2 regions of the Microbacterium sp. zg-Y818 genome follow, and region 1 is predicted to be linked to the other one. Evidence: predicted binding sites of a transcription regulator. Region 1 holds the regulator's gene; the other holds the start of a gene.
What was found. Region 1 encodes LexA, which represses DNA repair genes until DNA is damaged. Its sites were predicted from a motif close to TCGAACANNTGTTCGA; they were not measured.
Positions count from the first base shown of each region.

Region 2: the regulator LexA is predicted to act here: its motif matches at 3,772-3,787, upstream of imuA' (DnaE2-dependent mutagenesis accessory factor ImuA').

Region 1 covers NZ_CP126741.1:932,698-940,475, forward strand. Annotated here, with positions in the region: gene QNO21_RS04165 (S9 family peptidase) at 1-1,866, opposite strand, end outside; gene QNO21_RS04170 (methylenetetrahydrofolate reductase) at 2,079-3,038, shown strand; gene metE (5-methyltetrahydropteroyltriglutamate--homocysteine S-methyltransferase) at 3,035-5,365, shown strand; gene lexA (transcriptional repressor LexA) at 5,435-6,133, opposite strand; gene QNO21_RS04185 (LysM peptidoglycan-binding domain-containing protein) at 6,385-6,744, shown strand; gene QNO21_RS04190 (histidinol-phosphate transaminase) at 6,764-7,778, shown strand, end outside.
Region 2 covers NZ_CP126741.1:2,187,577-2,195,354, reverse strand. Annotated here, with positions in the region: gene serC (phosphoserine transaminase) at 1-768, opposite strand, end outside; gene QNO21_RS10250 (iron-dependent transcriptional repressor DtxR) at 877-1,578, shown strand; gene QNO21_RS10245 (M23 family metallopeptidase) at 1,941-2,732, shown strand; gene QNO21_RS10240 (HNH endonuclease) at 3,046-3,543, shown strand; gene imuA' (DnaE2-dependent mutagenesis accessory factor ImuA') at 3,798-4,502, shown strand; gene QNO21_RS10230 (DNA polymerase Y family protein) at 4,499-6,034, shown strand; gene QNO21_RS10225 (error-prone DNA polymerase) at 6,065-7,778, shown strand, end outside.

The DNA of each region.
Region 1 (7,778 bases):
CACCTGCCCCAGGAACGACAGCTCGGACTCGAGCGCGTTGGCGATCGTCTCGCCGCGCCGGAAGCCGTGCCCCTCGCCCTCGTACAGCACGTACGCGTGCGGCACGCCGCGTGAGGCCAGGGCGTCGCGGACGGCCTCGGACTGCGACGGCGGCACCACCTCGTCGTCGGCGCCCTGCAGCAGCAGCACCGGCACCCGGAACCGCTCCGGATGGCTGAGGGGCGAGCGCTCCGCGTAGACCGCTTCCGCCTCGGGAAGGGGCCCGATGAGCCCGTCGAGGTAGCGGGCCTCGAAGTCGTGGGTGTCCTCCGCGAGCGAGCGGGCATCGCCCACGCCGTAGCGTGAGATCCCGGCCGCGAACACATCGGTGCCGACCAGCGAGGACAGCACGGTCCACCCCCCGGCCGAGCCGCCCGCGATCGCGAGGCGTGCGGCATCAGCCCGGCCCTCGGCGGCGAGCCCTGCAGCGGCGGCGGCCACGTCGGCGACATCCGCGACGCCCCACTGGCCGCGCAGACGCTCGCGGTAGGCGCGGCCGTACCCGCTCGAGCCGGCGTAGTTCACGTCGAGCACGCCGATGCCGCGGCTCGTGAGGTAGGCGATCTTGCCGGATGCTGCTCCTGCCACCTGACCGGTCGGTCCACCGTGCACGAACACGACGTACGGCGGGAGCTCTCCCTCGGGCGCCTCGGCGACGGGGCTCGTCGGCGGGTAGTCGTAGGCGTGCACGGGACCCAGCGGCCCGTCGACGGTGAACGGCCGAGGCTGCGGCATCCACTCGGCGTCCCACGCGGACTCGCCGCCGGCGATCGTGATCGCGCCCGAGGGACGGTCGACGTCGACCAGCCACAGCCCGGACGGCAGGGTCGCGCCCGACCCGGTGAGCAGCACGCGCGTCCCGGCCGCGTCCTCGACCGACACCCCCGCGGTCGGGGGCACCTCGAGCGGCCGTGCGATGCCGTCGGAGCCGATGACGACCACCTCGTCGTCGCCGTTCGTCTGGACGGCGACGATGCGCGCGTCTTCGAGCACGGCGAACCAGCGCTGGCCGAGGCCCCACAGCGGTCCGCCGGTGTCGGCGTCTGCCGGCGTCACCGGCTCGGGCGCCGTGCCCGCTGCCGGGTTCGTGCGCCACAGGTTCCACCGTCCGGTGACGTCGTCGGCGTAGACGAGCGTCGTGGCATCCTGCCACTCGGGCTGCAGGGCCGAGGCGGTGCCGGACGTGACCGACGTGGGCGTCGCAGTGCCGCCCGCCTCGCGCCTCGCCACCATCACGCGGCTGCGGTCCCATGGCATGTCGGGGTGGTTCCAGGCGACCCAGGCCAGGTGACGGCCGTCGGGGGAGAGCGCCGGCTGGGCCACGAAGTCGCTGCCACCCCCCAGCGGGACGACGCGCACGTCGCCCGCGGTCGCGATCTCGACGATGTCCCGCACCGGGCGCGGCCCGCGGGTGTGGTCCTCGCGCACGGCGAGGAGCGTCCCGTGCTGCCACCTCAGCCCGCCGAAGCGCACGTCGCCGGCGTCCGGGGTGAGCGGGGTCGGCTCGCCAGCGGCGGGCAGCGCATAGACCCGTTGGTCGGTCTTCTCGACGAAGAACAGGGTGCCGTCGGGCGAGGCCGCCCACGATCCGCCGCCGTACTCGTGCACGCGGGACCGCGCGTTCCAGGGGGCGGGGAGCACGTCCGAGACCGCACCGTCCGGATTGCGCCGACGCACGGTGGTGCGACCGCCTTCACTGGGCACGGTCTGGCCCCACCACACCCCGTCACCGACGAAGGTCGCCCCCTCGATCCGCGGTGATGCCGCGGCGACCTCCGCAGCCGAGAGGGGAGAGGGCCAGGAACCGTAGGGAAGGACGTCGACCATGCCCCCACGTTACGCGGCGACACACAACGGCACGGATCGTCACAGGACCGCAGCCGGAGGAGCGACCTGGTTACCGTTGGCCCATCGTCGCCTCGCCCCGCACGGGGGCAGGCCAGGAGCGACAGCCGAGCCCGGCACCCGCCCGCGAGAAACGCACACGATGCGTGGATGCGGCCGCATGGGCCGCGTCCCCTGACGCCTGAGGAGGCGAGATGAGCCTGCTGCCCGAGGCGAGCGCACCGGCGGTGCCGTTCTCCTTCGAGCTCTACCCGCCGCGCACACCGGCGGCAGCCGAGGTGCTGCGCGAGACGATCCGGATGTTGGCCGAGCAGCGCCCGAGCTTCCTCTCGGTCACCTACGGAGCCGGCGGGTCGACCGGCGGGGACTCCCTCGCGGTGCTGCGCCACATCCGGCAGACGACGTCGGTCGAGCCGCTGGCGCACCTCACCTGTGTCGGAAACACCTACGCCGGCGCGACCGCACTCATCCGGGAGTTCCTCGACGCCGACATCACGAGCTTCCTCGCCCTCCGCGGCGACCCGCCGGCGGGTGTCGGCGAAGATGAGGCCTTCCTCGGCGACCTCGAAAGCGCCGCGCAGCTGGTGCAGCTGATCGATCGCGTGCAGGCGGAGCGGGCCCCCTACACCGAGGCGGCGATCCCGGGTCTTCCCGGCGCCGCCCGCGTGCAGCCCCGCCAGCGCGCCCAGATCGCCGTGGCGGCGTTCCCGATGGGGCATCCCCGGTCGCGGCATGCCGGCCAGCACCTCGATGCGCTGCTGGCCAAGCAGGCCGCGGGTGCCACGCTCGCGATCACCCAGCTGTTCTTCCATCCCGACGTGTATCTGGCCTTCGTCGAGCGGGCACGGGCAGCCGGCGTCCACATCCCGATCCTCCCCGGCATCATGCCCATCACCTCGCCCGCGCGCCTCCGCCGGGTGCTGGAGCTGACGGGCGAGGAGCTGCCCGCAGAGCTGGCGATCGCCCTCGAGGTCGAGCCGACCGCCGAGGGCCAACGCGACATCGGCGTGACCGCGGCTGCCCGGCTGGCGAGCGAGGTCGTCGCAGACGGCGCGCCCGGCGTGCACCTCTATGCCTTCAACGATCACCGCGTCGTCCTGGCCGTCCTCGGCGAGGCCGGCATCCTCACCCCACACAAGGAGACCGCATCATGACCACCGCCACCTTCCCCGACGGCACGATCCTCGGCTACCCGCGCATCGGGCGGCGCCGCGAACTCAAGACCGCCGTCGAAGCGCACTGGGCCGGAACCCTCGACGAAGCGGGTCTCGAGCGCGCCGCTGCCGACCTGCGCCGTGGCGCGCGCGAGCGGCTCGTCGAACTCGGGCTCGGGCGGGAGGACTCGTCCGTGCCGGAGAGCTTCTCGTTCTACGACCAGGTGCTCGACGCCGCGGTCGCTGTCGGTGCTCTGCCCGCACGCTTCGCCGACCTGCGCGACGGTGACGGCGCCATTCCGCTGTCGGCATACTTCGTCGCCGCGCGCGGTGACGGCGACCGGGCGCCGCTCGAGATGACGAAGTGGTTCGACACGAACTACCACTACCTCGTGCCCGAGATCGGTCCTGAGACCGCGTTCGCGCTGTCGACGGACCGCTTCGCCCGCCAGGTCGCCGAGGCGAAGGCCGACGGCGTGACCGTTCGCCCGGTCGTCGTGGGGCCCGTCACCCTCCTCGCGCTGGCCAAGGCGACGGATGCCGCGCCCGAGGGCTTCGACCCGCTCAGCCGCCTCGAGGACCTGCTGCCGGTGTACCGGGATCTCCTCGCGACCCTGCGTGCCGCCGGAGCGGAGTGGGTGCAGCTCGACGAACCCGCACTCGTGAGCGAGAGCCTGCCGGCGGCGCCGGAGCGCCTGGCCGAGACGGCTGCGCGCGCCTACGCCGTGCTGGGTTCGGCAGCGGACCGTCCCGCCATCCTGGTCGCCGCCGGCTACGCGCAGCTCTCACCTTCGGCGTGGGCGGGTCTGGCCGCCGCTCCCATCGAGGCCATCGCAGTCGACCTGCACCGCGGCTCCCTGCCGCCCGTCGTCGACGGGCTGGGGGGCAAGATCCTCGTGGGCGGCGTCATCGACGGCCGGAACGTCTGGCGCGGCGATCTGGATGCCGCGTGGGAGCGTCTCGCTGCGCTGCGCAGCCTCGGTGCCGCAGGAGTGGCCGCCGCCACTTCCACCTCGCTCCAGCACGTGCCGCACGACGTCTCGGACGAGCCCGATCTCGATCCCCGCCTGGCGTCGTGGCTGGCCTTCGCCGATCAGAAGGTCGGTCAAGTGGTGACGCTCGCGCGCGGCCTCTCGCGGGGCAGGGCGGCGATCGAGGACGAGCTCCACGCCGCTTCACACGCGCTGGACGACCGGCGTGCGGCGCCGGGGGTGCGCGACGGCTCCGTCCGCGCCCGCGCCGCCGGGCTCGCGCCCGGCGACTACCGTCGTGCGGCGGCCGGCGACCGCGAAGAGGCACAGCGCGCGGCGCTGGGACTGCCCGTGCTTCCGACCACGACCATCGGCTCGTTCCCGCAGACGCCCGAGATCCGCCGCGCCCGCGCCGCGCACGCTGCGGGGCGTCTGGATGGCGAACGGTACCGAGAGTTCCTCCGCGAGGAGAACCGGCAGGTGATCGCACTGCAGGAGCAGCTCGAGCTCGACGTGCTCGTGCACGGCGAGGCGGAGCGCAACGACATGGTGCAGTACTTCGCCGAGAACCTCGACGGGTTCGCCGTGACGCGCAACGGGTGGGTGCAGTCGTACGGCTCACGCGCGACCCGGCCGTCGATCCTCTGGGGCGACGTCGCGCGTCCGGCCCCGATCACCGTCGCCTGGTCGGCCTACGCGCAGAGTCTCACGGCGAAGCACGTCAAGGGCATGCTCACGGGCCCGGTGACGATCCTCGCGTGGTCGTTCGTGCGCGACGACCAGCCGCTCGCCGAGACCGCCGACCAGGTCGCGCTCGCGCTGCGCGACGAGATCGCCGACCTCGAGGCCGCGGGCCTGCGCATCGTGCAGGTCGACGAGCCCGCGCTGCGGGAGCTGCTGCCGCTGAAGGCGGCCGACCAGCCGGCGTACCTCGACTGGTCCGTCGCGTCGTTCCGGCTGGCCACCGCCGGCGCCGCTCCGACCACCCAGGTGCATACGCACCTCTGCTACTCGGAGTTCGCGGTCGTCATCGAGGCGATCGCGGCGCTCGATGCCGATGTCACCTCGATCGAGGCCGCACGCAGCCGCGGCGAGGTCATCGCCGACATCCGCCGCTCCGGCTTCGCCCGCGGCGTCGGGCCTGGCGTGTACGACATCCACTCTCCGCGCGTGCCGTCGACGGACGAGATCGCGGCGCTGCTGCGACGAGCGGTCGACGAGCTGCCCGTGGGACAGGTGTGGGTCAATCCGGATTGCGGGCTCAAGACGCGCGGCTACGAGGAGACGGTGCAGTCGCTGCGGAATCTGGTCGCGGCAACGCGCAGTGTGCGCGATCAGGTGGCCGCGCGCGTGTGACGCGAGCGGCGGGGGGACGCAGGAGGGGATGCCGCAGTCGTCGCGGCATCCCCTCCCTGTCGTTCTGCGTCAGATCGCCCGCAGGACCGCCACGATCTTGCCCAGCACGACGGCTTCGTCGCCCAGGATCGGTTCGAAGGCGCTATTGCGCGGCAGCAGCCACGTGTGACCGTCGCGCTGACGGAATGTCTTCACGGTCGCCTCGCCGTCGAGCATCGCCGCGACGATGTCGCCGTTCTCAGCGGTCGCCTGGGAGCGGACGACCACCCAGTCGCCGTCGCAGATGGCGGCGTCGATCATCGACTCGCCGCTCACCTTGAGCATGAACAGGTCGCCCTTGCCGACCAGCTGACGCGGCAGCGGGAAGATCTCCTCGACCTGCTGGTCGGCGGTGATGGGGACCCCCGCGGCGATGCGTCCGACCAGCGGCACGAGGGCGGCGTCGCCCACCGACGGTGCCGCGTCGGCCGGGTTCTCGCCGGCGGAGCCGGGCAGGTCGATCAGCACCTCCATGGCGCGGGTCTTGCCGGCGTCGCGGCGCAGGTACCCGCTGAGCTCGAGCTGGTTGAGCTGGTGGGTGACGCTCGAGAGCGACTTCAGCCCGACCGCGTCGCCGATCTCCCGCATGCTCGGCGGGTAGCCGTGGCGCGCGATCGATCGCTGGATCACCTCGAGGATCGCGAGCTGCTTCTCGCTCAGGCTCTTGCGTCGGCGCGTGTGCGGCTTGTCCTGAGCCCGCTCGCGGCCGGCCGGTGTCGCGTCGGTCATCGCCCTCTCCCGTCTCGCCGCATGGGGCAGCGTCTTCGAATGTCGGAGGTCCGTGGTGGGGTGCTCCTATCGAAACCGTATCCGGTGACGGATGCCGAAAGGTCGAGGTGCGCGCGTGTCGCGTGCGATCGATCTCCGAGCGAGTTTCGTGCTTGACAGCCTATAACTTCGAAGATAACTTCGGAAGAGAACTTCGCATCCGGCTCTCCCGGCCGAGAGTCGGATGCGAAGATCGCGACACAGGAGGACTCATGACCACCATCCAGCTCGCCGGACCCACGCCGTCCGCCACGCGGCTGCGGATCACCTCTCGCGGTCGACGCGTGCTCGTCGGCACCGCCGCGCTGCCCGCCGTCGCCGCCGTCACGGTCGCCGTGCTCAGCGGAGGGGGAGCGCTGGCGACGGTCTCCGACTCGGCACCCGCCGGCAGCTTCGAGACCGTGACGGTCGCGACCGGCGAGTCCCTCTGGGGCATCGCCGAAGAGGTGGCACCGAAGGCCGATCCGCGCGACGTCATCGACGCCATCGTGCGCCTCAACGCGCTCGAGACCTCGGCCGTCGCCGCCGGGCAGCGCCTGTCGATCCCGCTGGAGTACTCCGCCGACCGCTGATCGCGCCATGCGCTCTAGCATGGGAGGGGTGATCGTGAGTCTTGACGACCTGCCCCTCCGCGCGGATCTGCGCGGCCAAACCCCGTACGGCGCACCCCAGGCGGCTCTGCCCGTCGCCCTGAACGTCAATGAGAACACCCATCCCGTCCCTGACGAGGTGGCCGGAGACATCCTCGACTCGGTGGCCCGGGCGCTCCGCGAGATCAACCGCTATCCCGACCGCGAGTTCACGGCGCTGCGCGAGGGTTTCGCCGAGTACCTCGGACACGGCCTCGGCCCTGAACAGATCTGGGCGGCCAACGGATCGAACGAGGTCCTGCAGCACGTGCTGCAGGCGTTCGCAGGCCCGGGACGCACCGCCTTCTCTTTCGCCCCGACGTACTCGATGTACCCGCTGCTCACCCGAGGGACGGGGGCCTCGTGGATCGCCGGCCACCGGGCGCACGACTTCACCCTGAGCCCGTCCGACGCGGCGTCCCAGGTCGCCGACGCATCGCCGGACGTCATCTTCCTCTGCGCGCCGAACAACCCGACGGGCACGCCGCTGCCGCTCGACGTCGTCGAGGCGGTCTACGAGGCCAGCCACGGGATCGTCGTCGTCGACGAGGCGTACGCGGAGTTCGCGCCCCACGATCAGCAGTCGGCGATCACGTTGCTGCCGGGCAGGGAGCGCCTCGTCGTCTCACGCACCATGAGCAAGGCCTTCGCCTTCGCCGGCGCCCGGGTGGGCTACCTGGCCGCCGATCCGGCGCTGATCGACGCCCTGCGGCTCGTGCGTCTGCCGTACCACCTGAGCGCGCTCACGCAGGCGGCGGCGACGGCGGCCCTTCGACACGCGCCCGTCATGCTCGGCATGGTCGACGAGATCGTCGCGCAGCGCGACCGCATCTCTGCCACCCTGCAGGCGCTCGGGTACGAGCCCCACGAATCGTGGACCAACTTCGTGCTCTTCGGGGGCGTGGATGATCCCGCCGCGACCTGGCAGGCGCTGTACGACCGGGGGGTGCTCATCCGCGATGTCGGCATCCCGGGGC
Region 2 (7,778 bases), 1.3 Mb from region 1:
GTCGAGCAGGTACAGCGTCGTCAGCGCGGGGGTGTTGAGCGTCTGGTTCAGGCGCGAGTTGTCCAGCGCGTTCTTCAGGCTCAGGAACTCGGGGATGTACCGACCGGATGCCGCGATGCGCTCGATCCGCTCGATCGCGGCGGGCGAGACGAACGCGAACCACAGGCCGCCGTCGGATCCGAGGTTCTTCTGCGGCGCGAAGTAGTAGACGTCGGCCTGGCTGACCGAGCAGTCGATGCCGCCGGCGGCGCTGGTGGCGTCGATGACGGTGAGCGCGCCGTCATCGCCGCGCACGCGCTGCACGGGCGCCATGACGCCGGTGGAGGTCTCGTTGTGTGGCCAGGCGTAGACGTCGACGCCCTCGAGCGGCTCGGCGACGGCCCGGGTGCCGGGCGCGGCCTTGCGCACGTCGGGCGCCTGCAGCCACGGGGTGGTGGCCGCGGCGGCGAACTTGCCGCCGAACTCGCCGAAGACGAGGTTCTGGCTGCGGTTCTCGATGAGGCCGAAGGCGGCGGCATCCCAGAAGGCGGTCGAGCCGCCGTTGCCCATGATGACCTCGTAGCCGTCGGGCAGGCGGAACACCTCACCGAGGTTGGCGCGCACACTGCCGACGAGGCTCTTCACCGGTGCCTGCCGGTGGGAGGTTCCGAGAAGCGCCAGCCCTGGGCCGACGAGCGCTGCGATCTGGTCGGCGCGCACCTTCGAGGGGCCGCATCCGAAGCGACCGTCGACGGGCAGGATCTCTCGGGGCAGCGTCACGTGGGCCATGTGCCGATTCTAGGGCCGTGCCCGGCGGCTTCCCGGCCGCTCCGGAGTCGTATGACGGCCACGCGATAGGCTGGAAGGGCTGGCACCGCTCCTGACATCGAGGCTTTGATGACCGATCTGATCGACACGACCGAGATGTACCTCCGCACCATCCTGGAGCTGGAGGAGGAGGACATCATCCCCCTGCGCGCACGCATTTCGGAGCGGCTCGGGCACTCCGGCCCCACCGTGTCGCAGACCGTCGGACGCATGGAGCGCGACGGTCTCGTCGTCGTCTCGGAGGACCGGCGGCTGGAGCTGACGGATGCCGGCCGGCAGAAGGCCGTCGACGTCATGCGCAAGCACCGGCTTGCGGAGAGGCTGCTCAGCGACGTCATTGGCCTCGACTGGGCGTACGTGCACGAAGAGGCCTGCCGCTGGGAGCACGTGATGAGCGAGCAGGTGGAGCGCCGCCTCATCGAGCTGCTCGGCCACCCCACCGAGTCGCCGTACGGCAACCCGATCCCCGGTCTCGACCAGCTGGGCGACGTGCCGGCAACGACCTTCGACAAGGGCGTGGTGGGACTCGTTCGACGCCTCAACGCCGTCGACGCGCCCATTCGCGGCACCGTGCGGCGCCTGGCCGAACCGGCGCAGGTCGACCCCGAGCTGCTCATGCAGCTGCGGCTGGCCGGGGTCGTTCCGGGGGGAGTGGGGGACTTCCGGTTCAACGAGGGATACGTGCTCGTGCAGATGGACGGCAACGACGAGGCGCTCGAGCTTCCGGTCGAGGTGGCCTCGCACATCTTCCTCGTCGACGACCGCAGTTGAGCGGCACGGCGACGCCTCCCCAGCAGGTAGGTTCGGGCAGCTGTGCACCAGAGCGTGACATGTTCGTTATCTTGAGGTAGCGTCGGAAGAGTCCAACGGCGAGAAGCACGCCAACGGATACCACGGGGATCGCCTCTGCGGCTCGTCGTCCCCGAGGGAAACCCCGCAAATCTGTGCCCCGACACCGATTGCCGACGAGCCAGCGTCCACCCGGCGCCGAGGCGCCGGAGGGTGATTTGACCGAAAACCTTGATCTGTCTCGTGATGACGCTGAGATCGCTCCCACGGGGGCGACGCGCCGGACGCGCCTCGGTTCCACGCTGACAGCTTCGCGGCTGGTTCGCCGCCGTTCTGCGGCGACGGTGCCCGCCTCGCCGCTCGCCCGTCGCGAGAAGGCGAAGCCCGCTCGCAGCTTTGCGATCGTCGCCATGGTCGTCGGACTCATCGCCACTGTCGCGCTGCCCGCCTACGCCGCGACCACGCGCCCGGTCGACCAGGCCGAAGCGGTGACGCTGCACCAGGCGGCCGCCGACAACGCGCAGTCCCTCGTCGTCGCCTCCGAGGCGACGCCCGAGGCCCTCGATCGCTACAGCTACTCGGCGACGACGCCCGAGGAGATCGAGAAGAAGAAGGCCGAAGAGGCCGCTGCCGAGGCCGCCGCCGCCCGCGCCGCCGCGACCGCGGCTGCCGCCACCACCGCCCGCCGCACCGGATCGGTCGCGTCCGTCGACCTGTCGATGACGGCAGCGGGATCGGGTGAAGTGCGTTGGCCGGTCGCCTCGTTCAACTACCAGAGCTACAACCTCTTCGGCGGATACGCCGGGCACAAGGGATTCGACATGATGACGGGGACCGGCACGCCGATCTTCGCCGCGGCATCCGGTGTCGTCCGCACCTCGACTGACGGCGGCGGCAGCTACGGCGCCGTCGTGATGATCGACTCGGTCGTCGGCGGCCAGAAGGTCAGCACCACCTACGCCCACATGTCTTACGGCACCCGCGTCGTCTCGGCCGGCCAGACCGTGGAGGCCGGACAGCTGATCGGACAGGTCGGCCAGACCGGGTACGCGACGGCCCCGCACCTGCACTTCGAGGTGCAGGTCAACGGCTCGTACATCGACCCGCTGGCGTGGCTGCAGTCCAACGCCGGCTGACGACACGCGCACACCGTTCGAATCCGCGCTCCGGCGCCGGTGGGGTGTGGGTGGGTTAGCCTGATCCCGACGCTGAGAGAAGGCGGAGGGAAGCCGATGGGCGGCACACGACGCATCCGAACCACGGATGTGCTCGGGCTGTTCGCCCTTCGGCATCATGAGAGCGGATGCTGCGGCTCTGCCGCCGCGCCCCAGGCGCTGTCTGTGAAGACAGCGCCTTTTTTCATGCCCTTTTTCGTGCCCGCCGCCGATCGATCGTCACGTGAGTCGAATATCCGAGAATCCGTCCCGGCCATTCGAGAGGACATCGATTGTGCGCACACTGGTGCTGAACGCCGGCTACGAGCCGCTCGCCGTGGTCTCCTTCAAGCGGGCACTGGTGCTCGTGATGAACGACAAGGCCACCATCGTCGAACGCGTCGAGGGTGACCCGGTCTGGGCCGCGAGCGGGGCGTATGACCGCCCCGCCGTCATCCTGTTGACCCGCTACGTGCGGGTACCGGGGGCCCGCGCGGTGCCGGTGACCCGCCGCGGCGTGCTGCGCCGCGACGCGCACCGCTGCGGATACTGCGGCAAGACCGCGACGACCATCGACCACGTGCTGCCGCGCTCGCGCGGGGGTGCCGACTCGTGGGAGAACCTCGTGGCCGCGTGCGTGCGCTGCAACAACACCAAGGGCGACCGCACTCCGCAGGAGATCGGGTGGGAGCTGCGCCTCGTGCCCCGCGCCCCGCGCGGCGCACAGTGGACCGTGCGCGGCACCGAGCGTGCCGATCCGCGGTGGGAGCCGTACCTGGCGCTGGCCGCGTAGCGCAGGGGTTGCGGGGTCGGCTGGGGCGTTGCGGCATCCGCTCCTGTTACGGCATCCGCTCGCCGGCGCGCCCTCCGTTCCCCGGCGCCCCCGGGTGAGAAACCAGTTTTCGGATGAGAAACCACGCACTGCGGTGTTTCTCATCCGAAAAGTGGTTTCTCGTGCGCGGGGCGGCCCGCGAAGCGATGTCGGAACCCGAGCGTATCTTCGACCCTGACGTTGATGATCTAGAACATCCGTTCTAGTCTGTGTTGGTGAGGTCGATCGTGCGGAACCAAGCTGCGGCAGAAGACGTGCAGCGTCTGCGCGCCCAGCTCGAGCGCGTGCAAGGGCGGCGGATGGATGCCCCCGTGCTGCCGGCCGACCCGGCCCTCGCGGGCCTGCTCCCGGGGCGGGGGCTGCGGCCGGGGTCGGCATATTCGCTCGGACCCTCGCTCACGCTGCTGTCGGCGCTGCTGGCACCGCCCTCGCAGACCGGCTCCTGGTGCGGGGTGGTCGGCATGCCGGAGTTCGGCGCCGAAGCGGCCGAGCGGGTGGGGGTCGCCCTCGACAAGCTGGTGCTGATCCCCGAGCCCGGCACCCGGTGGCTGGCGGTCACGTCCGCCGTCGCCGAGGTGCTGCCGGTGGTGGCGGTACGCCCGCCTTCGCGCGCTCGGGATGCCGACATCTCGCGGCTGGCCGCCCGCCTGCGGGAGCGCGGCGCGGTGCTGCTGGTGCAGGGCACCTGGCCGCAGACCGAGGCGATGATCGACGTCAGCGACCCGGTGTGGTCGGGGGTCGGCGACGGCTACGGCTACCTCGCCGCCCGCGAACTCACCGTCACCGTCAGCAGCCGCCGCACCCCGGTGCCGCGCCGCGCGCGCGTGCAGCTGCCGGCGTCGTCGGGGCAGGTTGCCGCGGCATCCACTCCGGTGCCGCGCTCGGCACCGATGCCGCTTCCGATCCGGGCGGCGGGATGAGCACCGCACCCGATGCCCCCGTGCCCCGCACCCTCGTGCTGTGGCTGCCGGACTGGCCCGTCGTCGCCCTCGCCCGCGAGGCGGGGGTGGATGCCGCCGCGCCCGTCGCCGTGCTCGACAAGGGGGCGGTGGTCGCCTGTTCCGCCGCCGCCCGCGCCGAGGGGGTGCGCCGTGGCCAGCGCCGCCGTGACGCGCAGGCCCGTTGCCCGCAGCTGACGGTCGCCGACGCTGACCCCACCCGCGACCAGCGGGTGTTCGCCCCGCTCATCGCCCGCATCGAGGAGCTCGCCCCCGGGGTGCAGCTCATGCGGGCGGGATTGTGCGCGCTGCGCGCCCGGGGGCCGGCTCGCTATTACGGCGGCGAAGAGCGCGCCGCCCACACCCTGCGCGACGCGATGGGCGACACCGATGCCCGCATCGCCATCGCCGACGGCCCCTTCACCGCCGAGCAGGCCGCCCGCCGCACCCTCGCCGAGGCGCCGGTGCGCATCGTGGCGGCGGGGGAGTCCGCCGCCTTCCTCGCTCCGCTCCCGATCACGGTGCTCGACGAGCCCGACGTCGTCGACCTGCTGGGGCGGCTCGGTGTGCAGAGCCTCGGGCAGTTCGCGGCCCTCCCCGCCGAGCGCGTCGGCGAGCGGCTGGGGGAGCGCGGCATCCGCCTGCACTCCCTCGCAGCGGGGCGCGACTCCCGTCCCGTGCAGCCGCGCACGCCCCCGCCGGACCTCGACCGCGAGGTGGCGTTCGAGCCGCCGCTCGAGATCGCCGACCAGGTGGCCTTCGCCATGCGCGTCGCCGCGGAGGAGTTCATCGGCGCGCTCGGCGCCCTCGACCTCGTGTGCACCGAGCTGCGGGTGCAGATCACCGGCGACCGGGCCGAGAACAGCGAGCGGGTGTGGCTGCATCCCGGCGCGTTCACCGCCGGCGAGGTGGTCGACCGGGTGCGCTGGCAGCTGGGCGAGGCGGGGCTGCGCAGCGCCGTCACGCGGGTGCGCATCGCCCCCGAGACGGTGGATGCCGCCTCCCACCACGTGCGCTCCCTCTTCGGCGGCGGTCCGGACGAGCGCGTGCACCATGCCTTGTCGCGGGTGCAGGCGATGCTCGGGCATCGCGGGGTGGTGACCCCCGTCGTCGGCGGGGGCCGGTGGCTGAGCGAACGGCAGGTGCTGGTGCCGTGGGGCGACCGCCCGGTGGTGCCGCGGCCCCGCGAGCGGCCGTGGCCGGGGAGCCTTCCCGATCCGCTGCCGTCGACCGTGTTCGACCCGCCGCGGCCGGTGACGGTGATCGATGCCGACGGCGACACGGTGGCCGTCGGCGACCGAGACGCGCTGACGGCGCCGCCGGCGGTGCTGGTCGAGAGCGGCCGCCGCCGCCGCATCGACGCGTGGGCGGGGCCGTGGCCGGTGCGCGAGCGGGGGTGGGATGCCGCTCGCGCGCGGCGCGCCCACCGGTTCCAGGTGGTCGACGCCGAGCAGTCGGCGTGGCTGCTGGTGTGCGAGGCGGGCGACTGGTCGGCGGAGGGCCGCTATGACTGACCCCCGCCCGAAGACGACGGACCCCCGCTGATGGGCTTCAACAACCCCTCGGTGTCGTGGTCCGAGATGGAGCGGCTGCTCAGCGGCCGCAAGCCCGCCGGGGCCGACGGCGGCGACAGCCCCGCCTGGTCCCGCAAGCGCGGGCCGTACACGCCGCCGCCCATCGCCCGCCCCGACGACGTCGTGCCGTACGCCGAGCTGCACGTGCACACGTCGTTCTCGTTCCTCGACGGCGCCTCCTCCCCAGAAGAGCTCGTCGAAGAGGCCGAGCGCCTGGGTCTGCACGCCCTCGCCGTCACCGACCACGACGGGTTCTACGGCATCGTGCGGTTCGCCGAGGCCGCCGAGGCCCGCAGCGTCAAGACGGTGTTCGGCGCCGAGCTGTCTCTTGGGCTGCCCGGCCCGCAGAACGGCGAGCCCGACCCGCACGGCCGACACCTGCTCGTGCTCGCCCGCGGCGAGGAGGGCTATCACCGCCTCGCGGCGGCCCTCACCCACGCGCAGCTGGCCGGCGGGCAGAAGGGCCGCCCCGTCTACGACCTGCACGACCTCGCCGCCCGCGCCGGCGGCCACTGGGCGGTGCTGACCGGATGCCGCAAGGGCTCCGTCCGCGCCGCGCTCGCCGCCGAAGGTCCCGCCGGCGCCGCCCGCGAACTCGACCTGCTCGTCGACATCTTCGGCCCCGATGCCGTCAACGTCGAGCTGATCGACCACGGCGCACCGACCGACTCGCGGGACAACGACGTACTGGCATCCCTCGCCGCCGACCGCGGCCTGCCGGTGCTCGCGAGCAACAATGTGCACTACGCCGCCCCCGAGCGGGCCGATCTCGCCGCCGCCGTCGCGGCCGTCCGCGCCAACCGCAGCCTCGACGAGCTCGACGGGTGGCTCCCCGCGGGCGCCGGCGCGCACCTGCGCTCGGGCCGCGAGATGGCGCAACGCTTCGCCCGCTATCCCGGCGCCATCGCCCGCACCGTCGAGCTCGCCGACGAGCTGGCCTTTCCGCTGCGGCGCGCCAAGCCCGCGCTGCCGAAGCTCCCCGTCCCCGAGGGGCACACCACCATGACGTGGCTGCGGCACCTCGTCTGGGAAGCCGTGCCCCGCAAGTACCCCGACGCGACCGACGCCGACCGCGCCCGCATCGAGAAGGAACTCGGAGTCATCGAGCAGAAGGACTTCCCGGGGTACTTCCTCATCGTCCACGGCATCGTGCAAGAGGCACGCCGCCGCGGCATCCTGTGTCAGGGGCGGGGGTCCGCCGCCAACAGCGCCGTCTGCTATCTGCTGGACATCACGGCGGTCGACTCCATCGCCTACGACCTGCCGTTCGAGCGGTTCCTCTCGGCGCTGCGCGATGAGGAGCCCGACATCGACGTCGACTTCGACAGCGATCGCCGTGAGGAGATCATCCAGTGGGTCTACGCGACCTATGGGCGGGAGCGGGCGGCGCAGGTGGCCAACGTCATCCAGTACCGGCCGAAGAACGCCGTGCGCGACATGGCGAAGGCGCTCGGGCATTCGCCGGGGCAGCAGGATGCCTGGTCGAAGCAGGTGGAGCACTGGGGGCCGCTTCCCGAAGCAGACGCCGCCGCCGAGATGCACGACATTCCCGAGCGGGTGCTGCAGTATGCGACCGAGCTGCTGAAGGCCCCGCGACATCTCGGCATCCATTCGGGTGGCATGGTGCTGACCGACCGGCCCGTGGGCGAAGTGGTGCCGATCGAGCACGCGCGCATGGAGAACC